DNA from 4 places in the Afifella aestuarii genome. Region 1 is predicted to be linked to each of the others. Evidence: predicted binding sites of a transcription regulator. Region 1 holds the regulator's gene; each other region holds the start of a gene.
The links. Region 1 encodes LexA, which represses DNA repair genes until DNA is damaged. Its sites were predicted from a motif close to TGTTCNNNNTGTGTTCNG; they were not measured.
Positions count from the first base shown of each region.

Region 1 (7,278 bases):
CCGAGACAAAGGTTCTGCGCAATGACGAATGGTCCACGGAAGATGTGCTCGCGGCAAAGCCCGAAGGCATCATTCTGTCTCCCGGCCCGTGCACCCCGAACGAAGCCGGCATTTCGCTGGACTTGATCAAGAAGGCGAACGGCCACATGCCGATCTTCGGCGTGTGCCTCGGCCATCAGGCGATTGGTCAGGCCTATGGCGGCGAAGTGGTGCGCGCACCGTCTCTCATGCATGGCAAGCTGTCCCTCATCGAACATGAGGGCGCGGGCGTCTTTCACGGCATCAACGGACCGTTCCAGGCGACCCGCTATCACTCTCTCACTATCTTGCCGGAGAGCATGCCGGAGAGCCTCGAGGTGACGGCGCATACAGCCGATGGCGTGATCATGGGCGTGCAGCACCGGTCTCATCCGGTCTACGGGGTGCAGTTTCACCCCGAGAGCATCGCCTCCGAACACGGTCATCGCATCCTGGACAATTTCCTGAAGCTCGCCGCAAGCTTCCGTCAGACGACGGGCGCGGCAGACGCCAGCCCCAAGGTGCTCTCATGAGCGATCTCAAGCCACTGATTGCCAAGCTGGCCAATCGTGAAAGCCTGAGCGAAGCCGAAGCGCAGCAGGCCTTCGACGTGATGATGTCGGGCGAAGCGACGCCGACACAGATCGGTGCCGTCTTGATGGGCCTCAGAGTGCGCGGTGAAACGATCGAGGAGATCGCCGGCGCCGTCACATCGATGCGCTCTCGCATGACGCCGGTCGAGGCTCCCGAAGGCGCCATCGATATCGTCGGCACGGGCGGCGATGCCTCCGGCACGTACAACATCTCGACAGGTGCAGCGCTCGTCGTTGCAGGTGTCGGCGTTCCTGTCGCCAAGCACGGCAACCGCGCCCTTTCCTCACGCTCGGGCGCCGCCGACTGCCTAACGGCACTCGGCGTCAATGTCGATCTCAAGCCCGAAGGGATCGCACGCTGTATCCGCGAGGCCGGCATCGGCTTCATGTTCGCGCCAAACCATCATGCCGCCATGCGCCACGTCGGTCCTTCTCGTGTCGAAATCGGCACGCGAACGATCTTCAACATCCTCGGACCCCTTGCAAATCCGGCCAAGGTGAAGCGCTACATGCTCGGGGTTTACTCCAAGGAATGGGTCGAACCCATTGCCAACGCGCTAAAAAATCTCGGCGCGGAAACGGCATGGGTGGTGCACGGCACCTATGGCGATGCCGGCGGCATCGACGAGGTGTCGACCACCGGACGCACCTATGTCGCGGAGCTCAAGGAAGGGCATGTTCGCACCTTCGAGGTCCATCCGCAGGATTTCGATGTCAAAGAAGCGCTGCCGGAGGATCTGAAAGGCGGCACGGCAGAGGAAAACGCGGCCGCCCTGCGCGATCTTCTCGACGGTGAGCTCGGTCCTTACCGCGATGTGGTCGTCGCCAATGCGGCGGCCGCTTTGATCGTCGCTGGCAAGTCCGAGCTCGTCGAGGAAGCCGCCGACATGGCCGAGGAATCGATCGATTCCGGCAAGGCAAAAGCTGCGCTCGAAGCGCTCCTGCGTGTCTCCAACGAAGCGGCGCCAGCCTCGTGAACGACATCCTCAAGAAAATCGAAGCCTACAAGCGGCAAGAGATCGAAGCCGCGGAGGCTGCCATCCCGCTTCAGGAGCTCAAAGCCCGCTTCGCCGATCAGGAAGCGCCACGCGGTTTTCTGGCCGCTCTGCGTCGCAAGGCAGAGGCGGACCAGCCCGGCCTTATCGCCGAGATAAAAAAAGCGAGTCCCTCGAAGGGATTGATCAGGCCGGATTTCAATCCGCCTGAACTTGCACAAGCCTATCAGGACGGCGGCGCCGCCTGTCTTTCCGTTCTGACCGATGCCCCGTCCTTCCAGGGGGCGCCAGAATTCCTGACCTCGGCACGCGCGGCCGTCTCCCTGCCGGCGTTGCGCAAGGACTTCATGTTCACGCCCTATCAGGTGGCTGAGGCACGCGCCTGGGGGGCCGACTGCATCTTGATCATCATGGCTGCGGTCTCCGACGATGAAGCAAAAGCCCTCGAAGACAGTGTCTTCGAATACGGCATGGATGTGCTTATCGAAGTCCATAACGAGCCGGAGCTCGAGCGCGCGCTCACCCTGGCTTCGCCAATGATCGGGATCAACAACCGGGATCTGCGCAGTTTTCACACCGACCTGGCGACCTCCGAACGGCTTGCGAAACTGATTCCGGAAGATCGGCTAATCGTCGGAGAAAGCGGTATTTTTTCGCCTGCGGATATCGCTCGCCTGAAAGCCTGCCGCATCCACGCCTTCCTCGTCGGCGAAAGCTTGATGCGCTCCGACGACGTGGCCGAGGCAACCCGCCGGCTCCTCGCCTCGCCGGCTTCGCAGGCCGCCGAATGAAAGATCACCTCACCCATCTTTCCGACGATGGGCGCGCGGAAATGGTCGATGTCGGAGACAAGGCGGTGACGACGCGCATCGCCGTCGCGAGCGGAAGCGTTCGCATGGCGCCGGAGACATTGCGCCTCATTCGCGAGGGCGACATGAAGAAGGGCGACGTCATCGCGACGGCGCGTATTGCCGGCGTGATGGCGGCCAAGCGCACTTCCGATCTCATCCCGCTCTGTCACCCTCTGGCTTTGTCGAAGATCGCCGTCGATATTCTGCCCGAGGAGGAGCTTCCCGGGCTTCTGGTGCGTGCGATGGCACGCGTGGATGCCAGGACGGGGGTTGAAATGGAAGCGCTCACAGCGGTTTCCGTCGCCTGTCTCACCATCTACGACATGGCGAAGGCCGTCGATCGAGCCATGACGATTGGCGACATTCGCCTGGAGGAGAAGAGCGGCGGCGCTTCCGGCGATTGGCGTTCCGACCGATGAGCCTGATTTCCGTCGCGGATGCCGTTGCCCGCATGCTCAAAGGCGTCACGCGTCTCGGGGAAGAGAGTGTCCCCCTGACGGAAGCACGCGGCCGGGTGCTTGCGCGCGATCTTGCAGCGAGACGTAACCAACCGCCGTTCCGTGCGTCTGCGATGGATGGCTATGCCGTACGCGCTGAGGATACGCCCTCAGGCGCATGGCTGCGCCAGATCGGCGAAGCACGCGCGGGCTCCCATTTTGCCGGAACTCTCGGCATGGGGGAGACGGTTCGCATCTTCACCGGAGCGCCTGTCCCCGACGGGGCCGATGCCATCCTCATTCAGGAAAACGCCGGCGCCGACGGCGACCGCATCGAGGTTCTGGAGCCGGTGGCGGCAGGCCGGCACATACGCGCCGCGGCCTTCGACTTCCGGGAGGGCGAGACGCTTCTTCATGCCGGACGCCGGATCGGAACCCGCGAAACGGCGCTTGCCGCAGCGATGAACCATGCAATCGTTCCGGTACGCCAGAGGCCAATCGTGGCCATCCTTTCGACCGGCGATGAACTCGTCGAACCCGGAGAAGAGCCGGGCCCAGATCAGATCGTCTCTTCGAACGGCGTGGCGATTGCCTCGATGGTTTCCGCCTGTGGCGGTCTCGCACGGGATCTTGGTGTCGCCGTCGACGACAAACAGGCGATTGCCGATGCTGCAGCAGGCGCGGCGGACGCCGATATCCTTGTGGTGATCGGCGGCGCCTCGGTCGGTGACCACGATCTCGTCCAACCGGCGCTCTCCGAACAAGGTCTCAAGGTCGATTTCTGGCGCGTCGCCATGCGGCCGGGCAAACCGGTCATGTTTGGTACGCTCGGGCGCACCCGGGTGCTCGGCCTGCCCGGAAACCCCGTCTCCGCCCTCATTTGCGCACTCGTCTTTCTGAAGCCTCTTATCGGGGCGATGCAGGGCGCCGAAGGCGGCGAGCCAACGCGCCTGTTGCCGCTCGCAGCAGCGTTGCCTGAGGTCGGCAACCGCCAGCAATATCTACGGGCGCGCTTCGTTGAGTGGCAGGGGCGGACAGCCGTCACGGTCGCTGACGAGCAGGATTCGTCTCTTCTTGCGACGCTTGCCCGTTCGGACGCCCTCATCATTCGCCCTCCCTTTGCTCCGGCGGCCCGGGCGGGCGATGTGGTTGCCGTCATCGATCTCGCGCAAGCCCTCTCGTAACCTCCCGCAGGGCCCCCAAGACTTGTGGAACACGCCATGAACAGGTAGTGTGCGTTCGTGATTTGTACACGAGACGCGACTCGCATCGCGAGGGGACGGCAATGCTGACAAAGAAGCAGCTCGAGCTTCTGCTCTTCATCAACGAAAGACTGAAGGAATCGGGCGTCCCGCCCTCGTTCGACGAGATGAAGGACGCGCTCGATCTGAAGTCGAAATCCGGAATTCATCGCCTCATCACCGCCCTGGAAGAGCGTGGCTTCATCAAGCGGCTGCCGAATCGGGCACGCGCGCTTGAAGTTCTGCGCCTCCCCGATGCGGTCAATCCGAGTTTCGGGCGACCGCAGCAGCGTGGCTTCACGCCGAGCGTGATCGAAGGCCGGCTCGGCAAGGCGCCCCAACCCGCTGAAGAAGAAGCCATCGAAGAGAGTGAGCGAGGCGCGAGCGTCCCGGTCATGGGGCGGATTGCGGCCGGCGTTCCGATCTCCGCCATTCAGAATCAGAGCCATTCCATCGTCGTGCCGCCGGACCTCCTTTCGAAGGGCGAGCATTTCGCGCTCGAGGTGCGCGGCGATTCCATGATCGAGGCCGGCATTCTCGACGGGGACACCGTAGTCATCCGTCGTCAGGACAGTGCCGACAGCGGAGATGTGGTGGTGGCGCTGATCGACGACGAAGAGGCGACCTTGAAGCGGCTGCGCCGCAAAGGCGCATCGATCGCGCTTGAGGCTGCCAACCCCGCCTACGAGACCCGCATCTTCGGTCCGGACAGGGTCCGCATCCAGGGTCGCCTCGTAGGGCTTTTGCGCCGCTACTGAGCGCTTCTCAGCCTTTCTGGCCTCGACGTCATCTGAGGGCCGGCGACCCCTGCCACGGTCGCCGGATGGATGGGCGCGATGTGCGAAGGTCAAGGTGCGGAGCCACACCGTCCGGGGGGTTGATTTCCATAAAGAGAGCGTGCGCTCCATGGGTGGCGAGCGCGGTGCGGTCGATGACGATGCGTGCCGCGCAATCTCTTGGCGCGCGCAGCTGCGTGACGATAATCTCGACGCGACGACAATCTTCCGAAAAGGCCACCGGATCGGTGACGCGCGAGAGGGTCAGTCCTTCGGGCATCTTCAGAACGCAGGCTTCGGCGTCGCAACGAAAGCCTGAAGTTCCCGCGGCTTCCGCCTCCGGCTCGCCCTCCCGCCAGACATCGTCAAGGAAGGAGCCTTGCCGTGCACCGACGATTTGGAGGTGTCCGGCGACGTCACGGGCAGCAACCGCCCTCCCCGCCTCATCCACCAGAAGGTCGGGCCTGGCGCCGAGAAGCCATGCAAGCAGCGCCCCCAGCAAGAGTGGTGCGACGCCGTAGAGGCGCAGCTGCGAGCGCCAGAGGCTGAGCCACAGAAGCCCGCCGCACATCAGAATGAGCGCGATCGCGGGAAACGGCGGGACGATAACGGTGGCGCCCGACAATGACGCTACGAAATGCGCCGAAGCGAGGACGAGATCGATGCCCCAGGCCATGACGGTCAACGGCACGGTTTCCAGACCGAACGGCATCGCAATCAGGCTGATGAGCCCCGCCGGCATCACGATGAGCGAGACGAGCGGCATCGCAATGAGATTGCCGAGGAGCGAGTAGGACGCGAGCCGTCCGAAATGGAAAGCCGCGAACGGCGATGTGGCGAGACCGGCGACGAGCGTGGTCAAGCCGACGGCACCGATCGCCACGGCAGGCCTGCGGAGAAGCCGCCAGAGCCCGCGGGCAGGTTCAGCAAGATCCTGGCGCGGACGGTCGCGCCAGGCTTCCCAGGCTGCCACCAAGGCGGCGACGGCCAGAAAGGACATCTGGAACCCCGGTTCGAGCACACTCTCGGGCTGGAGCGCGACGACCACGAAAGCTGCAATCGCGAGGTTGCGTAGCGAGAGAGCGGGACGATCCAGAAAAACGGCCGTAAGCATGACCGCAAGCATCACGAAGGCGCGGATCGTCGCCACGTTTCCGCCGGAGATCGACAAATAGAAGGCGCCGACTGCGAGCGCGACGGCCGCTGCAATTTTTCGGATCGGGAGAACGAGCGCCACATGTTCCGACAACGCCAGCACCGCACGCACGAGCCAGAAGGCCGTGCCGGCGATCAGCATCATATGCAGGCCCGAAATTGCTAGAATATGCGCAAGCCCCGCGATCCGCAGAGCGTCGACGTCCGCATCCGCGATCTGGCCACGATCGCCGACGAGAAGTGCTGCCGCGATTGCGGCGGGCGGGCCTGCCACCGCGTCGGTGATCCGCTCTGCGATCGCTCGGCGGATGGCCGCAATCGCCAGGAACACATGGACGCCGCTCGGTGGTTCGACGACCGTCAGAATGCCGAAGACAAAACCCGACGCGCCGATCCCATCGAAAAACGCCGCCCGAGCAGGATCGTAGCCCCCAGGGATCGCCGGGCCCGGCAGCGGTGCCAGCCGCGCCGCCCCCTTCACCCTTGCGCCAATCGGCGGCAGATCGGTGCGCAAGGTGAGCCGGACCCTGTGCGGCGTCTCTTCGGCCGAAAGACGCTCAATGCGCACATGGTCGAGGACGACCCGCGGCGTTCGTTCAGCGCGGGTTTCGACAGCCACCACCCGGCCGGTCACTTCAGTGCTCAGCGGATGTTGGAGCACCGGCGCGCGAAGGCTTTCAACGCGAAGCTTGCCTGCGGACATCCCGGCCAGAAAACAGGCGAGGAACACCAACGGATAGGCGCCACCACCGCGCCACCACGCGAGGCATGCGGCACCCGCCGTAGTCAAGGTTGCGGGCAGAAGCGCGGAAAGCAAAGGCTCGCGCGGCAAAATGAAATAGGTGGCCGCGCCACAAGAAAAGCCGACTGCCAGAAAGAGAAAGCCGCGCCGCTCCTCGAAATCGCGAGCAGCTTGCGCTCTGAGATGCGCGGTGTGAGACGCCACGCCGTAGCGGAAGCGCCTGAGCCGGCCAGGCGGCACGAAGCGTTCGATACGGCGATCGTCCTGCGAAGGCCGCACCCCATCCGCCGCGCTTGACTGTCCGCCGCTCGGTTCCATGCTTGCAAGCACCCGGCGCTGTGGCTAGACCGAGGCCATCTTACACGCGGGCCGGGCATCCACCAATCGCCCCGCCCTTTTGCCAGCCAAAACCACCATGTCATCTCATCCGATTACCCGCTTTGCTCCCTCGCCAACCGGCTTTTTGCACA
Region 1 covers NZ_SAUF01000005.1:484,999-492,276, reverse strand. Annotated here, with positions in the region: gene EO094_RS16420 (anthranilate synthase component II) at 1-551, shown strand, start outside; gene trpD (anthranilate phosphoribosyltransferase) at 548-1,588, shown strand; gene trpC (indole-3-glycerol phosphate synthase TrpC) at 1,585-2,397, shown strand; gene moaC (cyclic pyranopterin monophosphate synthase MoaC) at 2,394-2,876, shown strand; gene EO094_RS16400 (molybdopterin molybdotransferase MoeA) at 2,873-4,078, shown strand; gene lexA (transcriptional repressor LexA) at 4,180-4,893, shown strand; gene EO094_RS16390 (ComEC/Rec2 family competence protein) at 4,922-7,087, opposite strand; gene gltX (glutamate--tRNA ligase) at 7,224-7,278, shown strand, end outside.

Region 2 (7,278 bases), on a different contig from region 1:
GGTGAAGGCCGCCGACCGCCCTGCGCTCAAGGCCGCCCTGCATGCGGCGATCAACGGGCAGAGCGATATTTCTCCGGTCGACGCGCAGTTTGAGAGCGACGAGGAAAGAAGCGCGCGCTTCTTCGTCAGCCCGATCGTCGAAGGCGAGCCCGGCGAGGACGCGGCGATCGTTTATGCGCTTGAGACGACCGAGCAGAGGGCGCTCGAGGCGCAGTTCGCGCAGAGCCAGAAGATGCAGGCGGTCGGACAGCTCGCCGGTGGCATCGCGCATGACTTCAACAATGTGCTGACCGCCATCATCGGCTTTTCCGACCTCTTACTATCGAACCACCGGCCATCCGATCCGGCGTTCGAAGACATTATGAATATCAAGCAGAACGCCAATCGTGCCGCGGGTCTGGTGCGGCAGCTCTTGGCGTTCTCCCGCCGGCAGACGCTGCAGCCGCGCGTCATTCGCCTCGAAGAAGTGTTGTCGGATCTCACCGTGCTGCTGGATCGCCTCCTCGGGGAGACCGTCGAGCTCAAGACGGATCACAAGAGCGGGCTGTGGCCCGTCAAGGCGGACCTCAACCAGCTGGAACAGGTGGTGGTCAATCTCGCCGTCAATGCGCGCGACGCCATGCCGAACGGCGGCATGCTTACGATCCGCGCCAGCAATCTGGAGGAGGCCGAGAGCCATCGCTTCCGCCAGGACGGATTCCGGCCCGCCGATTATGTGCTGATCGAGATCACCGACACCGGCACCGGCATGACGCCGGAGGTGATGGAAAAGATCTTCGAACCGTTCTTTTCGACGAAGGAGATCGGCAAGGGAACCGGCCTCGGCCTTTCCACGGTCTACGGCATCATCAAGCAGACGGACGGCTTCATCTTCGTCGACAGCGAGCTTGGAAAAGGCACGACCTTCTCGCTGCTTCTCCCGCGCTATGTGGCGGAGCGGGAAGCGGAGGAGGAGGTGGCCTCGCCCAAGTCCGAGCCGACCGATCTCACCGGCAGCGCCACGATCCTTCTCGTCGAAGACGAAGAGGCGGTGCGCGCCTTCGCCTCTCGCGCGCTCGCCGCGCGCGGCTACGAGGTGCACGAGGCCGCGTCGGGACCGGAAGCGCTTCGCATCATGAAGGACATGGACGGTGCCATCGATCTCGTCGTGTCCGACGTCGTCATGCCGGAGATGGACGGGCCGACGCTTCTGAAAGAGTTGCGCAAGACCAATCCCAACTTGAAGATCATCTTCGTCTCCGGATATGCCGAGGACGCTTTCGCACGGCATCTGCCCGAGAACGAGGACTTCCACTTCCTGCCGAAGCCGTTCTCGCTCAAGGATCTGGCGATCACGGTGAAGCGTGTCCTGCAGCCTTAGCGGTCGGAAAGGTGCCGGGCGGAGGTCGTTCGATTGGATGGGGGGCGGATAGGCTGAGCTGACGTTCTCCCTTGCCTGTTCATATGTTTTCGGCGAATCCGCCGGCCGAGAGGTGTGTCACATGCGTTTTCCCGAGCGTCTCCTTCAGGGCTATCAATCGTTCCGCGATGGCCGGCTGCCCATCGAGCAGCATCAATATGCCGAGCTCGCAGAGGTCGGGCAGAGCCCGGAGATCATGGTCATCGGCTGCTGCGATTCGCGGGTTTCGCCGGAAGTCATCTTCGATGCCCGGCCCGGCGAACTTTTTGTGGTCCGCAATGTGGCCAATCTCGTGCCGCCTTACTCTCCGTCGGCTTCGCAGCACGGTGTTTCCTCGGCGATCGAATTCGCCGTCGAGGCTTTGAAGGTGAAGCACATCGTCGTTCTCGGACATGCCAGATGCGGCGGCATCCGGGCTTTCGCCGACGATGAGGTGGGACCGCTTTCCCCCGGCGACTTCATCGGCAAGTGGATGTCTTTGATCGCACCTGCCGCCGAAGAGCTCGGCCCGCGCGATGCGGCGCCGCTCGACGACTACCTGCAGCGGCTCGAGCAGGTATCGGCGGTGAAGACACTCGACAATTTGATGACGTTTCCGTTCGTGAAAAGGCGCGTGGAAGAGGGCTCGCTCCAACTCCATGCGGCCTATTTCGCGGTGGCGACCGGCCTTTTGATGGTGCGGCGTCCAGACAGCGACGTCTTCGAGCCCGTAGGTGCCGCAGCGCCGGGAAAGTAGGCTTTCCGGCGCGCCTCTTTTGGCCCGCCGAGAGGGGATCGGGCGGTGTTGACGCTATAGAACAAATAGAGTACGAAATTCTCTGAGGAGCGGGTGGTCATCCGCTGAACTTTAGAGGATAGTCCGATGGCGAATCCGTTGCGCGTAGTCGAAGGAGGCAAAGAATCCATGGATCGAACCAAGGCTCTGGACGCTGCTCTCAGCCAGATCGAGCGCTCCTTCGGCAAGGGGTCGATCATGCGGCTCGGCCAGGAGGGGCAGGTCGTCGAGGTTGCGACGATCCCGACCGGTTCGCTCGGACTTGATATCGCGCTCGGTGTCGGCGGTCTGCCGCGCGGGCGTGTGGTCGAGATCTACGGGCCGGAATCCTCGGGTAAGACGACGCTGGCGCTGCACACCGTGGCGCAGGCGCAGAAGAAGGGCGGTATCTGCGGCTTTATCGATGCCGAGCACGCGCTCGACCCGATTTATGCGCGCAAACTCGGCGTCAAACTCGATGATCTCCTGATTTCGCAGCCGGATGCCGGCGAGCAGGCACTCGAAATTGCCGATACGCTGGTGCGGTCGGGCGCCATTGACGTGCTTGTCGTCGATTCGGTCGCGGCCCTTACGCCGCGCGCCGAGCTTGAAGGCGAGATGGGCGATTCGTTGCCCGGCATGCAGGCGCGGCTGATGAGCCAGGCGCTCAGAAAGCTGACGGCCTCGATTTCGCGCTCGCATACGATGGTCATCTTCATCAATCAGATCCGCATGAAGATCGGCGTCATGTTCGGCAGCCCGGAAACGACGACGGGTGGCAATGCCTTGAAGTTCTATTCCTCCGTCCGCCTCGATATTCGCCGGATCGGTGCCATCAAGGACCGCGACGAGGTCGTTGGCAACCAGACCCGGGTCAAGGTGGTGAAGAACAAGCTCGCGCCGCCATTCCGGGAGGTTGAGTTCGACATCATGTATGGCGAAGGCATTTCCCATACGGGTGAGCTTCTCGATCTCGGCGTGAAGGCCGGTATCGTCGAAAAGTCCGGTTCCTGGTTCTCCTACGACAGCCAGCGTCTCGGTCAGGGACGGGAAAACGCGAAGAACTTCCTGCGTGAAAACGAGGATGTCGCCAACGCCATTGAGAAGGCGATCCGTGAGAACGCCGGTCTCATTGCAGACGAGCTTCTGGATGGTCCGCGCCAGGAGGATGAGGGCGGCAAGGCGGCCAAGGCCTGAGTTTTGCCTGCCGTTCGCCCTCTTGGTTTCGCCGGCATCTGCGAGCTGGCGGGGTGAGTGAGCGGAATCTCTGCATCAAGATGTCTTCATAGGGAAAGCCCGCTTCTGGCGGGCTTTCTGGTTTTTGGGCTATTGCATCTTCGGTCTTTTTCTTTTCGCCTGTGGGGCTTTTCTGGTGAGGTCGGCAGGGCCGGGCCGTTCGGAGTGTCACCGGAGATCGGGCGCGGCCGATGGACGCCGATGTTTGCGGCTGGTCGGCTTCTCACCGGACGAGAGCGGGCATTTGCGGCGTCTTGTCGGACTGACGCGTGAGTTGCACAGCTTGCGGTGTTGCGGTGTCGTTTGGCGCCGGGTCGAGCCATGTGGACAGTTCTCCGGCCCGTCGCTAAAACCACCGCCTGCGGGCTTTCGGTGATCCGATGACAGTGGTGATCCGACGACAGCCCGGAAATTCCATTACTTCGGTGCCGGCCGTAGATGTTCGGTGGCCATGAGGTCCAACCACAGGTGTTTCGCCAGATGATCGGCGTCAACGAGATCCGCTCTGCGTTCCTCGACTATTTTTCCAAGCACGACCACGAGATCGTCGCTTCCGGCCCGCTCGTGCCCCGCAACGACCCGACCTTGATGTTCACCAATGCGGGCATGGTCCCGTTCAAGGACTTTTTCACGGGGCGGGCGAAGGCTCCGTATCAGCGCGCAGTCACCTCGCAGAAATGCGTGCGGGCGGGCGGCAAGCACAACGATCTCGACAATGTCGGGTATACGGCGCGTCATCACACCTTTTTCGAGATGCTCGGGAATTTCTCCTTCGGGGATTATTTCAAGGAGCGCGCGATCGAGCTTGCCTGGAACCTCGTCACCAAGGAATTCGGGCTCGACCCGAAGCGGCTTCTCGTCACCGTCTATGCCGACGACGAAGAGGCGTTTTCGCTGTGGCGCAAGATTGCGGGTCTGCCTGAAGAAAAGGTCATCCGTATCGCGACCTCGGACAATTTCTGGCAGATGGGCGAGACGGGACCCTGCGGCCCCTGTTCGGAGATTTTCTACGATCACGGTGCCGAGATCCCCGGAGGGCCTCCGGGCTCGCCCGACGAGGATGGCGACCGCTTCATCGAAATCTGGAACCTCGTCTTCATGCAGTTCGAACAGGTGGCGGGCGGAGAGCGCCACGACCTGCCGCGACCGTCGATCGATACGGGCATGGGGCTCGAGCGGATCGCGGCCGTTCTGCAGGGCGTGCACGACAATTACGATATCGACCTTTTCCGGCATCTGATCGAGGCCGTGGAAGGTGCGACGCGCGCCAAGGCGACGTTGGAGAACCGTGCGAGCCACCGCGTGATCGCCGATCATCTGCGGGCGACGAGCTTTTTGATCGCCGACGGTGTGCTGCCGTCGAACGATGGGCGGGGCTACGTGCTGCGTCGCATCATGCGGCGGGCGATGCGGCACGCGCATCTTCTCGGCGCCGAGGAGCCGGTGATCTATTCGCTGGTCCCGACTCTCATGCGCGAGATGGGGGGCGCCTATCCGGAGCTGATGCGCGCCGAGGCTCTCATCACCGAGACGATCCGTCTGGAAGAGAGCCGTTTTCAGCGTACGCTGTCGCGCGGGCTGAGCCTTCTCGATGAGGCGGCGGGCTCGCTTCACAAAGGCGACATGCTCGACGGCGAGACCGCCTTCAAGCTCTATGACACGTATGGATTTCCGCTCGATCTGACGCAGGATGCGCTCAAGAATCGCGGCATCAGCGTCGATCTCGCCGGCTTCAACGATGCGATGGAGCGCCAGCGCGCCGAGGCCCGCGCAAGCTGGGCCGGATCTGGCGAGGCTGCGACGGAAGAAGTCTGGATGGCGCTCAAGGAAGAGCATGGCGCCACGGAATTCCTCGGCTACGGCACGGAAACGGCGGAGGCCGTCACCCTTGGTTTCGTCAAGGAGGGTGAGCGCGTGTCCGAGCTCGATGCCGGCGATGCGGGCGCGGTGGTGGTCAACCAGACGCCGTTTTATGGCGAATCGGGCGGCCAGGTCGGCGACACCGGCGTCATCCGCAGCGAGGCGGGCGGCGTCTTCCGCGTGGAGGATACGCAGAAGAAGGCGGACGGGCTTTTCGTGCATTTCGGGCGGATGGAGGAGGGCAGGCTCTCCGTCGGCGACAATGTCCGCATGATCATCGAAGGCAGGCGCCGCACGACGATCCGCGCCAACCACTCGGCGACCCATCTTCTGCACAAGGCGCTGCGTGACACGCTCGGTCCGCATGTGGCTCAGAAGGGGTCTCTCGTGGCTCCTGACCGGCTGCGGTTCGATTTTTCGCATCCGAAGCCAATGAGCGAGGAGGAGCTGCGGCTCGTCGAGGACCGCGCCAACGCCGTCATCTTGCAGGATGCGCCGGTGACGACGCGGCTGATGGATCGCGAAGCGGCGATTTCCGCGGGGGCCATGGCGCTCTTCGGCGAGAAATACGGCGATGAGGTGCGGGTCGTCTCCATGGGCACCGAAATCGGCGAGAATGGCGGCGAGACGAAACCCTATTCGGTGGAGCTCTGCGGCGGCACGCATGTCGGCGCGACGGGCGAAATCGGCCTCGTAAAGGTGTTGAACGAGGGGGCGGTTGCCGCGGGCGTGCGCCGCGTCGAGGCTCTGACGGGCGAGGCGGCACGCCGCTATCTCGCCGAGCAGGACAGGCGCGTGAAGGATCTCGCCGGTCGTCTCAAGGTGCGCCCGGAAGAGCTTGTCGAGCGTGTCGACGGTCTCATGGAAGAGCGCAGGCGGCTCGAACGCGAGCTCGCGGAAGCGAAGAAGCAGCTGGCCATGGGCGGCGGCAAGGCGGGCGCGGAGCCCGTCAGAGAAATCGGCTCAATCAAGCTGATGGCGCGCCTCGTCGAAGGCGTCGCGCTCAAGGATCTGCGCGGCATCGTCGATGAGGGCAAGCAGGCCGTCGGATCCGGCGTCGTCGCCATCGTGGGTGTCAACGACGGCAAAGCGGGTCTCGCCGTCGGCGTCACCAGCGATCTGACGGACAAGTTCAACGCCATCGACCTGGTGCGGCTTGGATCTCAGGCCCTGGGCGGCAAAGGCGGTGGCGGGCGCCCGGATATGGCGCAGGCCGGTGGTCCGGATGCCGGCCAGGCCGAAGCCGCACTCGCGGCGATCACCGCGCGGGTCGAAGAACTCGCGGCATAGGCCTGTTTTGTTAAAAGGGCGGGCGCGGCGCCGTTGAAGATCGCCGCCCCGTCTTTCAGGCTGTTGCTTTCGGGCTATTTGTGACGGCGGTTTTCGGCGATTTGCCGAAGACCTTCCTGGTCGACGATCGCCACCTTCTGGCGCCCGCTCTTGACGAAACCGGCCTCTTCCCAGGCGCTGAGGAGCCGGCTGACCGTGTGAAGCGTGGTCCCGGTCATCTCCGCAATGTCCTGGCGGGTGATCGGGAAATCGATTTCCACCCCATCTTCGGTCGGGCGTCCGGCCTGTTCGGTGAGGCGCAGAAGCGCCTGCGCCACGCGCTGCTCGACCTGCTGGGTGGCCATCTCCACGACGCGGGCCTGAGTTTCCTGCAGGCGCGCGCCGACCGTGCGCGAGGCGTTGTCGGCGAAGGCCGGAAAACGCGCCGCAAAATCGGCCCAGAGATGGGTCGGCCAGGTCAGCACCACGCAATCGACGGCGGCCACGGCGCTGGCCGGATAGGATTTGCGGCCAATCGCCGGCGCGATGCCGAAGAGCTCTCCTTCGTTGATGTAGCGGGTGATCACCTGGTCGCCGCCGGGTGTGGTGCGGACCACGCGCACATGCCCGTTCAGGAGAAGATGGAAGGAATGCGCCTCCGCCTCCTGCTCGAAGATCGTCGCCTCGCGGGGATAGCGGGCGGAACGAGCTGTCTTGAGGATGACGTCGAGATCATCTGGCTGCAGCCCTGCAAAGAGCG
Region 2 covers NZ_SAUF01000001.1:1,681,698-1,688,975, forward strand. Annotated here, with positions in the region: gene cckA (cell cycle histidine kinase CckA) at 1-1,360, shown strand, start outside; gene EO094_RS07870 (carbonic anhydrase) at 1,482-2,135, shown strand; gene recA (recombinase RecA) at 2,262-3,350, shown strand; gene alaS (alanine--tRNA ligase) at 3,870-6,539, shown strand; gene EO094_RS07885 (Crp/Fnr family transcriptional regulator) at 6,614-7,278, opposite strand, start outside.
Region 2: recA (recombinase RecA) is a predicted target of LexA. The motif match lies at 2,193-2,210, and genes of this name have one in related genera.

Region 3 (7,278 bases), on a different contig from region 1:
TCTTCGTGGACGACAAAGGCGCTTGCGATCGGCGGCAGCGCTGACGCGGGAATGACAGGCGGAACCGGCACGCTCCACGTCACGGCGGCAGGAACCGTCACAAGCGACAGTGCGAGCCTCGGAGAAACCTCGGGAGCCACCGGCACCGCCGCTCTCGATGGCGGCGGCTCGTCCTGGACGGTGATCGACGGAATTTCCATCGGCACGCGCGGCTCCGGCCTTCTTTCCATCCATACTGGCGCAACCCTCACCGCGACGGACGTGGCCGCCGGCTCGAAATCCGATGGTGACGGGACGATCCGAATGAGCGGATCAGGCTCCCGCCTCGACGCGCGCGGCGACCTCGTCATCGGCGATGCGGGACGCGGACAGGCGGAGATCTTCACCGGCGCCGAGGCCCATGGCATCCGCATCGTGCTTGGCCGAAAGGCCGGTTCGTCGGGCATGGTGCGGATCGGGGGCAGCGGCTCATCGCTTGAAAGTGCGGGCGATCTGACCGTCGGTGAGGCGGGATCGGGCACACTGACCGTCTCCGGCGGCGGACATGCCGCCGCGCAAAGAATGGTGCTCGGCGGCGAGGCCGATGGACATGGCACCGCGACGGTCATCGGCGAGGGCTCGGCACTCACCTCGCGCGGCGAGCTCGTCGTCGCCGACGCCGGCACTGGCACGCTTCAAGCCGCCGGCGGGAGCGCCGTCACGGCCGCACGTGTCGTTATCGCCCGACAGAACGGCTCTGTGGGCACGCTCACCATCGGCTCTGAAAACACCCCCGTCTCCGCCGGCCGCATCGAGGCTGAGACGATCGCCTTCGAGGACGGGACGGGCACGCTCCTCCTCAACCATTCCGACCCTGATTACAGGCTCGACCCGGTTCTTTCCGGCAATGGCGCCGTCAAAGTTCTTTCCGGCACGACGATCCTGACCGGCCGCTCCTCCGATTTCACCGGCACGACGGACATCCGCAATGCGCGCCTGCTCGTCGGCGAGGAGGCCGGCAGCGGAGCTTCCCTCGCCGGCACGCTTCAAGTCGGCGACAACGGTCTTCTCGGGGGCACCGGCCGCGTCGGCACGACACGCGTCGGTGCAGGCGGCACGCTCTCGCCAGGAGCCGACGGGATCGGCACCTTGTCGGTCGATGGCGATCTCACCCTCGCCTCCGGTTCGACCTATGCCGCAGAGCTCGCCACCGACGGGCCGAGCGACCGTGTCGATGTCGCCGGCCAGGCCGTCATCGCGGGCGGCAGCCTCGCTTTGTCCGGCGCGCGCGGCCCCGGACATTACACGCTCCTGACGGCACGCGAGGGCGTCACCGGCCGCTTCGACACGCTCCTTGCGACGAGCCGGCTCTTCCTCGATCTCGCGCTCGATTACGAGAGCGGCGCCCTGTCGCTTGCCGTCACGCGCAACGACGTCGCCTTTCAGGATGCCGCCACCCGTGCCGATCAGCGTGCCGTCGCCGCGGCGGCCGAAAGCCTCGGTGCCGGTAACGCCCTTTACGACGCCCTCCTGCTTTCGCCCGATACCGCGACTGCCGAAGCCGCCTACAGCGACCTGTCCGGACAGGTGCATGGCGCCGCGCGCCGCGCCGTCGTGGAACAGGGCCGCTTCCTGCGCGACGCGGTCGGAGCGCGCCTGCGGACGGCTTTGCGCGATGAGACAACCTCGCGCTTTTCTCCGCTCGCCTATACGGGCGAGGATCTCCTCGAAGCCCCGGCGAGCGCGGCGCTCTCCTATGCCGCCGGTCAGAACACCGGCCGCGAACCCCGCGGCGCACACCGCAACGTTTGGGCGAAGGCCTATGGCAGCTGGGGGACTTTCTCGGCTGAAACCGGCAGGTCAGGCTACTCGGTCAAGGAAGGCGGGCTCATCGCCGGGCTCGACAATATGGTCGGCTCGGCCTGGCGTCTCGGCAGCGCCGTCGTCCTCGGGCGCGCCTCCCTTAACGGACGCGATGGCGCGAACGCCGTCGTCGACAGCTATGGCGCGGCCCTTTACGGCGGCCGCAACATCGGCGCTTTCGGCCTGACGGGCGGAGCCGCCTATACGTTCAACCATATCGAGACGACGCGCGACGTCGTCATCGGCGAATTCGCCGAACGCGAGCGCGCCGATGACTGGAACCGGACAGGCCAGATCTTCGGCGAGGTGAGCTACGAGACCTCGCTCGCCGCTCTTGCCATCGAGCCCTTTGCCGGCCTCGCCTTCCAGCATGTCGATGGCGACGAGATTTCGGAGACGGGAGACGTGGCAGGGCTTGCCGGAGATCTGGAAAGCCAGAACCTCCTCTTCTCCACGCTCGGCCTGCGCGCCTCGAGCCTCTTCACGCTTCCCGGCGGCCGGCTTGCCGTTGTCGCCGGACATGCCGGCTGGCGCCATGCGGAGGGCGACCTCGCACCCGCCGCGAACCTGCGCTTCGTGGCCGGCGGTCCGGGCTTTGCGACGCAAGCCACGCCGGTTGCCGCCGACACGGCGCTTCTCGGCGCCTCGCTCTCCGTCGCGATCGCTGAAATGGCGATGCTGTCCTTCTCCTACGACGGCGAGTTCGCCGCCGAAGGCCACCGCCACGATTTCAACGGCAGTTTTTCGATGCGGTTTTAGAGAGGGGCGTTTCCGCCGAACGTTCTTGCCGAACGTCCTGAGGGAACCGGCCAGGGCGCCAGAGGCATCGGCGCAGCCCTCAGGCGGCATATCCCTCCAGCCGCTCCGCCGCATGGCTTTTGAGCCAATCGGCGAAAGCCTCCGGAGGCAGGGGCCGGGAAAACAGATAGCCCTGGCCTTCATGGCAGCCCGCCTCGATCAGAAAATCGGCGACATCCTGCGTCTCCACGCCTTCCGCCACCACCCGGTAGCCAAGCGCACCGGCCATATGAATGAGGCTCTGCACCAGAATGGACCCCCGGCTTCCCGGCTCCAGCTTGCGGATGAATGTCTGGTCGATCTTAATAATGTCGGCCGGGAAATCATGCAGATAGGAGAAGGTCGAATAGCCGGTGCCGAAATCGTCGATGGCGCAGACGACGCCGAGCTCGCGGATGTCGGTCAGGTTCTTCACCACGCGGCGGCGGTTGGAGATGAAGGTGCTCTCGGTGAACTCGATCTCCAGGCACGACGGCGAGACGCCGTTCTCGGCAAGCACGCTGGCGAGACGGAGACCGAACTCCTCCTCCTCCAGATTGGCGGCTGAGACGTTGATGGAAACGCGCAGATCGTAGCCTTCGTCGCGCCAGGCGCGCAGCTGGGCAATGGCCCGGAGCTTCACCCACGACGTGAGCGGACGCATGAGATCCGTCTGTTCGGCGAGCGGAATGAATTCGGCCGGGGACACGGACCCGTATTCGGGGTGATCCCAGCGCAACAGAGCTTCGGCGCCATAACACCGGCCGGTCTTCAAATCGATGCGCGGCTGGTAGACGAGGGACAGCTCTCCGTCACCGCCCCTCTCCAGAAGCTCGCGCAAGGCGGCGATCAGGGCATAGCGGCGTTTGTGCTCTTCGTCGGTCGCCGCCGAATAAATACCGACGACCCGGTCGCTTTCACGGGCGTCTTGCGCGGCGTGATGCGCGGCGCGCAGAACGTCACCGGCCTTGACCTCGCCGAGGATGAAAGGGGCGATGCCGCAGGCCATGTGGCTCAGGCTCGCCGCTCCCCTGCCACGACTGAAATCGGCGAGCATGTTGAGCCGCTTGACGAGTTCGACCTCGACCCTTTCTTCGTCCGCATCGCCGATCACGGCGAGAAGCTGGGCTCCGCCCACATGATAGACCGTATGGCCCTCGACCTTCAGATTGCGCACGCCCTCGACTGACAGGCGCATCAAATCGTCGAGATAGGTCGGCCCCAGAACCCGCAGCGCCTGGACGATCTGGTTCGGCGGCGCAAGATCGAGAAGGATCGCCAGCCGCCGCTCGCCAGCAAAATCGCGCGCCAAATCCTCCAGATTTTCCGTGAATTGCTGGCGGTTGGGCAGGCCGCTTACCGGATCGATGCGGCCGATGGCATGCTGCAGCTCGATCTGGGTCATGACCATGGCGGCAAGGTCGCGCAGCGCCTTCTCGTCGTCCTTCCCAATCTCACGGGGAACCGTGTCGAGGACGCACATGGAGCCGAGCGTAAAGCCCTCTTTGGTGACGAGCGGCGCGCCGGCGTAAAAGCGCACCCCGTTTTCGACGAGCACGCCCTTGTTGAAGCGCGGATCCTCGGCGAGATCGGAGACGACGAGCACGTCGCCCGAGCGCGTCACCTCAGCGCAAGGGGCATGCTCGCGCGGAATTTGGGGGCCACAGCCGACCCCCGACTTGAACCATTGCCGATCGACGTCTGTGAGAGAAACCGCCGAAATCGGCGTCTCGAAAAATTGCGCAGCAAGACGGGTGATGCGGTCGAAGTTTTCGCTCGGCGCCGTATCCAAAAGATTGAGCTCGCGGAGCGCGCGCAGACGCGCTTCTTCTTTTTCGTCGGCAGCCATATGTACGCTTCATTTCCGCCTTGTGATTGATCAGAGACTTAATATTTCAATAAGTTGAAAATCGTTTAGCAGTCGGCCCGCGCCTTTTCTGTATCTTCGCCTCCAAGAACGTCCGACGCTTGGAATAGTTCATAGCCAGCTTCACATTCTTGTCATCTGAGCTTTTGCGAAGCTTTCCAGAGCGCCTGGCACGATGAGCATTCTTCCATCTCGTCTCCTTCCCCCTCCCCCTCACCTCATCATCGCAGACGCGTCTTGACTCTCTTCGCCATCTCGGGAATCCATAAGAACAAAATAGGAACATGATCCCATCGCTATGGTCGGAGCACAACACGACAAAGAGCCCGGCGCGGGCTGGCGCGCAGCCGTTCTCAAAGAGCTGCGCCGCGAAGTCGGCGCGCTGGAGGCCGGGGCCCGCCCGGATGCGCCGGCGCTCGCCTTCGAGGCGGAGGCCATTGATGCGCATCTGCCGGAGGGGGGATTGCGGCTTGGCGCCCTGCACGAGATCTGGGGCGGGTCCGCCACCCCGATCGACCGCCAGGCTACTGAGGGAACACAAAAAACCGGAGCCGCCGGAATCGAAAAGATCGGCGGGAACGGCGGCGCGGAAGACATCGCCGCCGCCACCTTGTTTCTCGCCGGCCTCCTCGCCCGTCTCTCCGGCCCCGTTCTGTGGTGCCTCAAGGCCCGCGATCTTTTTACCCCGAGTCTTGCAGCCGCCGGTCTCGATCCGGACCGGGTGATCTATGCCGAAACCTGGCACGAGCGCGACGTGCTCGCCGCCATGGAAGAGGGGCTGCACCATCCGGGGCTCGCCGCCGTCGTCGGCGAGGTGGCGCGGCTCGGTCTCACCGCGTCCAGGCGCCTGCAGCTTGCCGCCGAAAGCGAGGGCGTGACGGCCTTCACACTTCTGCGGCCGCATCGCCAGACGGGGGCGGAGCCGACGGCCGCTGCAACACGCTGGCGGATCCGCTCCGCCCCCTCGCTGCCGCTGATGTCATCGTCTTCTGCCGCCCATCCTGTCGCCGGCATCGGGCGCGGGCGCTGGCGTGTCGATCTCATGCGCTGCCGGGGCGCCGATCCGGCGAGCTTCATCACGGAGGCCTGCGATGGCACGGGTCGTCTCGGTGTATCTGCCCTTCTTCGCGACGGAGCGGATGCGCCTCACCTCGACCGATCTGCCGCCTGAGGCGCCGCTCGCCTTGACGACGCGCATCGGCGCCCAGCGCCTTGTCGCCGCCGTCGATGCGACCGCCCTGGCGCATGGGTTGAAACCCGGCATGGCGGCGACGCAGGCGCAGCTGCTCCTGCCGGGTCTGACCTTGCGCGACTACGCACCCAGGGCCGACGCTCATGGCCTTGCGAAACTCGCCGCCTGGTGTCTTGCCCGCTACAGCCCCGTCGTGATGCCGTCCCCGCCGGACGGGCTCCTTCTCGATGTCACTGGCTGCACGCATCTTTTTGCGGCCAGGACAGGAGGGCAGAGCCGCAATCTGGACGAAGGCGAGGACAATCTCCTCGCCGATCTCGCCGCCCGTCTTGCCCGCCGGGGTCTGACGGCAAGGCTGGCGCTTGCCGGAAGCATCGGCGCCGCACATGCGCTCGCCCGCTTTGCCGCGCCCGACTGCACCCGCATCGCCGAAACGCAGAACCTCAAAGGCGCACTCGCTCCCTTGCCGGTGGAAGCCCTGCGCCTTTCGCCGGAGACGACGCAGGCTTTGCGCCGGCTCGGCTTCGAGCGGATCGGCGACCTCATCGGAGTCAAGCGTGCACCGATCACCCGCCGCTTCGGCCATGACGTGTTCCTGCGCCTCGATCAGGCGCTCGGCCTGTCGCGCGAGCCGCTCGTCCCCCTCATCCCGTCCGAGCTCGTCTCAGCAAAACTCTCCTTCGTGGAGCCGGTCATCACGGCGGAGGGGCTCGCCCAGGCGGTGGAGCGTCTCTGCGTGGATCTCACCGCCGTCCTGGAGGCACGCCAGCACGGAGCCCGGCGGCTCGACCTTCACGTCACCCGGCTCGATCGCAGCACCGGTATCGTCTCGGTGCGCATGGCAAAGCCCAGCCGCGCGCCAGAGCATATGGCGCGGCTCGTCTGCGAAAAACTTGCCGGCCTCGATTGCGGGCTCGGCGTGGAGAAAGTCCTTCTCGCCGCCCCTCTCACGCGCCCGCTCCTGCCCGAGCAGATCGCCTCGGAGCTTTACGGCCGGCCGCAGGAGCCCGATCTCTCCACCCTCGTCGACCGGCTCGCCAACCGGCTCGGCGCGGGCCGCATCTACCGCACGGCGCCCGTCGAAAGCGACTGGCCGGAGCGCTCGGTGCGCCGGGTCGCGGCCCTTGCCCCGAAACCCAGGACGGAGACGCCGCGGCCGGAAAATTGGCTGCGCGACTGGCCGCGACCGGCGCGGCTTCTGGCCGATCCGATGCCCGTCGAAGTCATCGCGCTTCTGCCCGATTATCCGCCGGCCCTCTTCATCTGGCAGGGGCGCCGCCACCGCATCTGCCGCGCCGACGGGCCGGAGCGGATTTTCGGCGAATGGTGGCGCGCGCCCGGCGAAATCGCACTCGCGCGCGATTATTTCCAGGTCGAGGACGAGGCCGGCCAGCGCTTCTGGCTGTTCCGCGAGGAAGCGGGCAACCGCCCACAGCGCTGGTATCTGCACGGTTTCTTCGCATGAGCGCCGCCCCTTACGCCGAATTGCAGGCAACCTCGAACTTCTCCTTCCTGCGCGGCGCCTCGCATCCGGAGGAATTGTTCGCCAAGGCGGCGCGTCTCGGCCTGCCGGCACTCGCGCTCACCGATCGCGGCTCGC
Region 3 covers NZ_SAUF01000002.1:313,862-321,139, reverse strand. Annotated here, with positions in the region: gene EO094_RS09935 (autotransporter domain-containing protein) at 1-2,601, shown strand, start outside; gene EO094_RS09930 (putative bifunctional diguanylate cyclase/phosphodiesterase) at 2,681-4,468, opposite strand; gene EO094_RS09925 (ImuA family protein) at 4,785-5,657, shown strand; gene EO094_RS09920 (Y-family DNA polymerase) at 5,578-7,143, shown strand; gene EO094_RS09915 (error-prone DNA polymerase) at 7,140-7,278, shown strand, end outside.
Region 3: EO094_RS09925 (ImuA family protein) is a predicted target of LexA. The motif match lies at 4,754-4,771, and genes of this name have one in related genera.

Region 4 (7,278 bases), on a different contig from region 1:
TGCCGAAGGAGCTTTCCGGGGGCCAGCGCCAGCGCGTGGCGATCGGGCGCGCGATCACCCGGGACCCGGCGGTCTTTCTCTTCGACGAGCCCTTGTCGAACCTCGATGCGGCGCTGCGCGTGCAGACGCGCATCGAGATCGCCCGTTTGCACGAGAAGATGCCCGACACGACTATGATCTACGTGACCCACGACCAGGTAGAGGCGATGACGCTCGCCGACCGCATCGTCGTGTTGAACAAAGGCCGGGTCGAGCAGGTCGGCACGCCGTTGGAGCTCTACCACCGGCCAGACAATTTGTTCGTGGCGAAGTTCATCGGCTCGCCCGCGATGAACATTCTAGCTGCCACCTTCAGCACCACGCAGGATGGGCTGCAGGTCGCGCCTGAAGGCGGCAGAGACTTCACTCTCCCACGCCCCGAGGGGATCGCCATTTCACAAGGCCCCGGCCATCTCGGTGTCCGCCCGGAAAGCCTCCGCCTCGCGGAAGCCGGCGACGACCCGCTGATCGAAGGCGAGGTGACGCTGGTGGAGCTTCTGGGCGAGGTCACGCTCGTCTACGTCGATATCGGCCGCCAAGACGATCCCGTGGTGGCGAAGCTTGCAGGCGAAGTGGCGGTCGAGCGCGGCAAAAGCGTGCGTCTTGCTGCCCATGCCGAAGATTTGCAGCTCTTCGACGCAAACGGCCGGGCCCTTCGATACGAAGGACTGCAGAAAGCCGCTTGACCGGCCGTTTTGCGGACGAACCACACGGGCGATCCCGCTCGGGCGAGGACGCATGGCGCCGCTCTCTTCTGCGGATGATCGCAGGAAGAGGCTCGAGCGCCCCTTTGCGACATCACTCGGCCTTCGGTTGCCGCGGCTTTTCCGCGGATGCGCGCCTCATGCGGCCGCGGCAAGCAGAGACGCGCTCTGGCGGTAGCTCAAGGCCTCCGCCACATGGATGCGGCGCACCTTTTCCTCCTGGTCGAGATCGGCAAGTGTGCGCGCGACCTTGAGGACGCGGTGGTAGCCGCGCGCCGATAAGCCCATCGCTTCCGCGGCATCGCGAATGAGACGGGCACCGGCCTCGTCTGGAGCTGCGACATCTTCCACCACGCGACTGCCGGCACGCGCATTGATGCGCAGGCCCGGCAGGCCGCGGGACATATAGCGCTCCGCCTGCATCGCACGAGCCGTCGCCACACGCTCGCGCACGGCCGCACTCGGCTCCGCCTCGGCGGGTCCGATCAGATCGATGGCAGAGAGTGCAGGCACCTCGATCCTGAGATCGATGCGGTCGATCAAAGGCCCGGAGAGCCGGGCCTGATAGTCGGCGGCGCAACGGGCGCCGCGCCGGCAGGTGTGCCCGGGCTCGCCCGCCATGCCGCAGCGACACGGGTTCATCGCCGCAATCAACTGAAATTCGGCCGGGTAGGTGACCCGGTGATTGGCGCGCGCGATGACGGCTTCGCCGGTCTCCAGTGGCTGGCGCAGCGAATCGAGGACGGCCGGGGTGAATTCCGGCAATTCATCGAGGAAGAGCACGCCGTGATGGGCAAGTGAGACCTCGCCCGGACGCGCATTGATGCCGCCGCCGACCATCGCCGCCATGGAGGCCGAATGGTGCGGTGCCCGATAGGGTCGCTGGCTCGACAGCCGCCCGCCGGCGAGCGTCCCAGCGATCGACGAGATCATCGACACGTCGAGGAGTTCGCGCGGCGCAAGCGGCGGCAGGATCGAAGGCAGCCGGCTCGCCAGCATCGATTTGCCGGCCCCCGGAGGGCCGATCATCAGCATGTTGTGGCCACCGGCTGCGGCAATCTCCAACGCCCGTTTGGCGCTCTCCTGACCGCGGATCTCTGAGAGATCGGGAAGGGCCTCGCTCGCGGCGCGAAGTGCGGGCTTGGGCTGGGACAGGACCTGACTGCCGGCGATGTGATTGGCGAGCGCAATCAGGCTCTTCGGCGCCAGAATGGCGAGTTCTTCGCCGGCCCACGCAGCCTCCCCTCCGCAGGCGGCGGGGCAGATGAGCCCCTTCTTCAGCGCATTGGCGCTGATGGCGGCCGGCAGCACACCCGCCACCGCTTCGATGCGACCGTCGAGGCCGAGTTCCCCAAGAACCACGTGATCGCTGACGGCATCGGCTGGAATGGCGCCCATTGCCGCCATCAGGGCGAGCGCAATCGGCAGATCATAATGGCTGCCTTCTTTCGGAAGGTCTGCCGGGGCGAGATTGACGGTGATGCGCTTGGCCGGAAGCGCGAGACCCGACGCATGAATCGCCGCCTGCACACGTTCCCGGCTTTCCGCCACCGCCTTGTCGGGCAGGCCGACAATGTTGAAGAGCGTGCGCCCCGGCGCGATCAGCACCTGGACATCGACGGGGATCGCCTCGACCCCGCGAAAAGCCACTGTCGTAACACGAGAAACCATCGCCACCACCCCCGTTCTGATTGCAGAATGACTCAGCTTTCGGAAGATGACAAGAACGAAAAAGGAACACGATCCGAGAGGCGCACCTGTTGCGCAAGAGAAACAATATGAAACGCATCAGTCACTTTTTTGCGTTTCCAACCCGCCCGCCCTTGTCACGCCCATCTCTGGGGACTTTATGAAAAACACATGACATTCGCGGCGGATCGACGCTGCGCATGCGAACAGGCGGCCGGGGCACATGGTCTGCGATTCGATTGAAAAGAGGCGCGCTTCGGCGCGCCTAAGGGCGTTTTTTGCGCCGGTTTGGGCATTTGTCGCCGGACCGGAAACGATGCATGCGCAAGCGGACCGGCGGTCCGTGGCGGGCACCGTCGATCTCAGCCGGGCAATCCCGTTTGCGCGCGGCGGGCGGCGGCTCTGCTTTGTCGATCCCTCCAGAAAAGACCGCGGGATCAAGGTGCGGCGACCGGATTACACGCTCGCCGACCAGCGCCGGTCAAAGGCCGCGTGGAAGCGTCTGCGACCGCTCGTGCGCTTCGACGACAACCGTCAGGACGAGCACATTCTGCGCCGCCTCGGTCAGGTCCGCGGCGAGGCAGCCTTCGCGCATGTGGCGCGGCAGTTCGGCTTCCTGCGTACAAGCCTCGGGATGGGGCTCTCGGTGGAGCTCATTCGCGACGGAGATGGCGAGATCTCACGCACGCTCGAAAGCTATCTGACGATCCACGGCTATTCCTCGGAATGTCAGGCGGCCGTTGAGACGTTTTGCGACCATCTCGTCACGTATCGCGTGCCGACGCGAAAAATCATGTTGTGCAATGTTCTCGTCCAGGAAGACGTCGACGGCCAAATCCGCCGGCTCGTCCTCATCGACGATTTCGGCACGACCAATTATTACCCCTTCTTTCTGCGCACCGACGCCTCGCAAGAACGCAAGGTGTTGCGCAAGGTCGACGATTTCGTCGCCCGCATTCACGGCTTCGTCGCCGGCGAGGTGATGCCGTCGGCCGTCTCGCTTCTCGACTGACTGAGCTCGCCCGGGCCAATCTTCGCCCGGGCAGATCTTGGCGCGGCAAGGCCTTCGCTGGCAGTTGCCCGTCAGCCCTTGCAGCGCTGTTCGATCGCGTCCCACACCATCGCAGCCGCATCGATATCCGAAAAACGCTGCAGCTCGCGGATGCCTGTGGGCGAGGTGACGTTGATCTCCGTCATCACGTCGCCGATCACGTCGATGCCGACGAGGATGAAGCCGCGCGCCTTGAGTTCCGGGCCGATGCGGGCACAGATTTCCCGGTCGCGATCGGTGAGTTCGGCGGCAACGGCCTTACCGCCGACATGCATGTTGGAGCGCGCATCACCCACCGCCGGGATCCGGTTGATCGCACCGGCGGGCTCGCCGTCGACAATGATGATGCGTTTGTCGCCCTTGCGAATCTCAGGCAGATAGCGCTGCACGACGAAGGGCTCGCGGAAGGTCGTTTCGAAAAGTTCGATCAGCGAGGACAGGTTTTCGTCCCCCTCGCTGATACGGAAAACCGCGGCACCACCATTGCCGTAGAGCGGCTTCAGGATGATGTCGCGGTGCTTTTCGCGGAAGGCGCGGATCGCTGCGATGTCGCGGGAGATCAGCGTCTCCGGCATCAGATCGGAAAATTCGGTGACGAAGAGTTTTTCCGGCGCGTTGCGCACATGGGCCGGATCGTTGACGACGAGGGTCTTCGGATGAACCCGCTCCAAGAGATGCGTCGCCGAGATATAGGCCATGTCGAATGGCGGATCCTGGCGCATCAGGACGACATCGAAATCTTCGAGCCCGAGCTGCTGTTCCGCCTCATCGAGCGCGTAATGACGGCCGACCTCGTCGGCAACGCTCACCGCCCGCATGCGGGCAAAGACGCGGCCGCCCTCCATCGAGAGGTGCCGCGGCTCGTAATAGAAGAGGCTGTGGCCGCGCTTTTGCGCCTCCAGCATCAGCGCGAAGGTCGTATCGCCGCGAATATCGATCTGAGCGATCGGATCCATCTGCACTGCGACTGAAAGGGCCATTGGTCTCTCCGTTCTTCTGGCTTCTGGGTTAGCCGCGCTTCATTCCCGATGCAATCAAGCGGCCCGATGCAATCGAGTGGCCGGAGGCAATCAATTGGGAGGGCGAAAGGCGTCCGCAAGATGCCGGGGTAAACGAAAAGGGGAAACGAGAACGAGATCGAAGCGCTGCGTGAACTCCATGGCGGCGGGATGCCGCGAGGTCCAAACGCTTGCGGCGGCACCGATGCGCCTTTCGCTGCGTGGGGTGAGCGCCCAGTCTGCCGCCTCTCTCTCACCACGAAGCTTCACCTCGACGAAGGCGACGGTGCGGCCGCGACGAGCAATGAGATCGATCTCGCCAAGTGGCGTCCGGTAGCGGCGTGCGAGGATCCTATACCCCTTCATCATGAGGAAGAGCGCCGCCGCCATCTCGGCCATATGGCCCTGTCGGTAGGCCCGGCGCCGCTTCTTGCTCATCCAGTGCCCCCCGTCTCTCACTCCTTGCCGAGCGACAGCGCACGCTGATAGAGCGTGCGCCGCGGCAAGCCGGTTTCCTCCGCAACCTCGCGGGCGGCATCCTTGACCCCCATCGTGCCGAGACGCTCGGCGAGCATGCGGTCGAGATCGGCCTCATCGAAGCCTTCACCCGCCTCCCTGGGGGCTGGGGGCCCGATCACCACGACAATCTCGCCTTTGTCCTGTTCGCCCGCCGCGTCGGCAAGATCGGCGAGCGAACCGCGCAGGAACGTCTCGTGCAGCTTCGTCATCTCCCGGCACAGACAGACGGGCCGATCTCCGAGGATCTCGTTTGCGTCGCGGGCGAAAGCCTGGAGCCGATGCGGCGCTTCCAGAAGAACGAGGGCGAAGGGAAGATCGGCGAGCCGCCGAAGCGCGTCCCGCCGGGCTTTCTCCTTCGCCGGCAGAAAACCCAGAAAGAGCGTCGCCTCGGCCGAAATCCCGGCAACGCTCAAGGCCGCGGTGAGGCTCGAGGCGCCGGGGATCGGATGGACGGCAACACCTTCGGCAACCGCACGCGCGACGAGCCGCGTGCCGGGATCGGAGACGACCGGCGTGCCGGCATCCGTGACGAGCGCCACGGCCTCGCCCTCCGCCATCAGCTTCACGAGGCGGTCGTCGACATCGGGATGGGAATGTTCGTGATAGGCGGTGAGGCGGGTGGTGATGCCGTAGCGCGACAGAAGTTTGCGGGTGACCCGGGTGTCTTCAGCCGCGATCACGTCGGCCGCGGCCAGAACCTCCAGCGCACGGATGGTGATGTCGCCGAGATGGCCGATCGGCGTTGCCGTGACATAGAGGCCCGGCTCGAGATGCGGCGCCGTCAGTTCGTGGCCCCGCATGACGAAAATTCTATCTCTGTCTCCGGCCATTCTCTGCGGCTGCCCTTGAGACGGCGCCACGCGCCGCTTATGACGAATGCCTAGGATCCAAAAGGGTGCCTGGCAACCATTCCGGGCGGGAGAGACGACGTGTTCAGGCGAAATTTTTCGATGCCAAATGGCCTTTTCGGCTGGTTCGCGACAGCGCTCGTTTTCCTGTTTCTGGCGGGGTGCACCTCGATGTCGGGGAATGGCGGCGGCAATCTGCCGGTCGATCAGGGACCTGCCGCACCCACCGGAGAGGTCATCGGCAGCGGCACCACGCGGGTCGCCATGCTTTTGCCGCTGACGGCGACGGGCAATGCCGGCAATGCCGCGCGGGCCTTCCGCAATTCCGCCGAGATGGCGATGAGCGACTTCCCCAACGTGCCGATCTCGCTCATCGTCTATGACACCGGCGGCACGCCGGCAGGCGCGCAGGCGGCCGCCGAAAAGGCCGTCTCGGAAGGAACCAAGATCGTTCTCGGACCGCTTTTCGCCTCATCGGTCAGCGCTGCAGCACCCGTGGCGCGCCGGGCCAATGCGCCGATGGTGGCCTTCTCGTCCGACACCGCAGTTGCTGGCCCCGGCGTCTATCTCCTGAGCTTCCTACCGGGCTCGGATGCTGAACGCATCGTCTCCTATGCGGCGAGCGAAGGGCGGGAATCCTTCGCCGCGCTCCTGCCCAACAACGCCTATGGCACGGTCGTCGACGCGGCCTTCCGCCAGGCGGTCGCCAATGCGGGCGGACGGGTCGTCGCGATCGAGCATTACGACCTCAACGACACCGATATCCGGGCTAAGACGGCCGATATCGCGGCCATTTCCTCGCGCATCGATGCGCTTTTCATTCCCGACGCCGGTCAGGCGCCAGCCCTCATCTCGCAGGCGCTCGGCTCCGCCGGCAGCAATATCAAGCTTCTCGGCAGCGGCCAGTGGAACGATCCGGCCGTCCTCAACAATGGCGCGCTTGCCGGCGGCTGGTTCCCGGCACCAACACGGCGCACCTTCGACGGGTTCGCCGCACGCTACCAGGCGGCCTATGGCTCGGAGCCGCCGCGCAACGCGACGCTTGCCTACGACGCCACGGTTCTGGCGGCCGGGCTGGTGCGGCAGAATCCCAACGATGCCTTCTCTGCCAGCCTTCTCACCAATGCGAACGGTTTCAACGGTGTCGATGGCGTCTTTCGGCTCAAATCGGACGGCACCAATCAACGTCAGCTCGCCGTCTACGAGGTCACCGGCTCGGGCGCCCGTCTGATCGACGAAGCCCCCCGTTCCTTCTCCGGCGCCGGCGGTTTCTGATAGCCGAAGATTGCTGCATGCGGCCCGCCGGGCTTGGCGGAGCGGCCCTTTGGCCGCAAATGCCTGCAATTTTAACTGTCTTTTAGAATATGTCGCGACGCCGCGGAGCAAGCTTCGCATAGTAGACGGGGTTTCTTCCGAACGAAGGATCGCGC
Region 4 covers NZ_SAUF01000001.1:142,066-149,343, forward strand. Annotated here, with positions in the region: gene EO094_RS00580 (ABC transporter ATP-binding protein) at 1-725, shown strand, start outside; gene EO094_RS00585 (YifB family Mg chelatase-like AAA ATPase) at 882-2,414, opposite strand; gene EO094_RS00590 (YrbL family protein) at 2,749-3,444, shown strand; gene gshB (glutathione synthase) at 3,516-4,463, opposite strand; gene EO094_RS00600 (YraN family protein) at 4,554-4,919, opposite strand; gene rsmI (16S rRNA (cytidine(1402)-2'-O)-methyltransferase) at 4,937-5,800, opposite strand; gene EO094_RS00610 (penicillin-binding protein activator) at 5,951-7,123, shown strand.
Region 4: EO094_RS00585 (YifB family Mg chelatase-like AAA ATPase) is a predicted target of LexA. The motif match lies at 2,466-2,483, and genes of this name have one in related genera.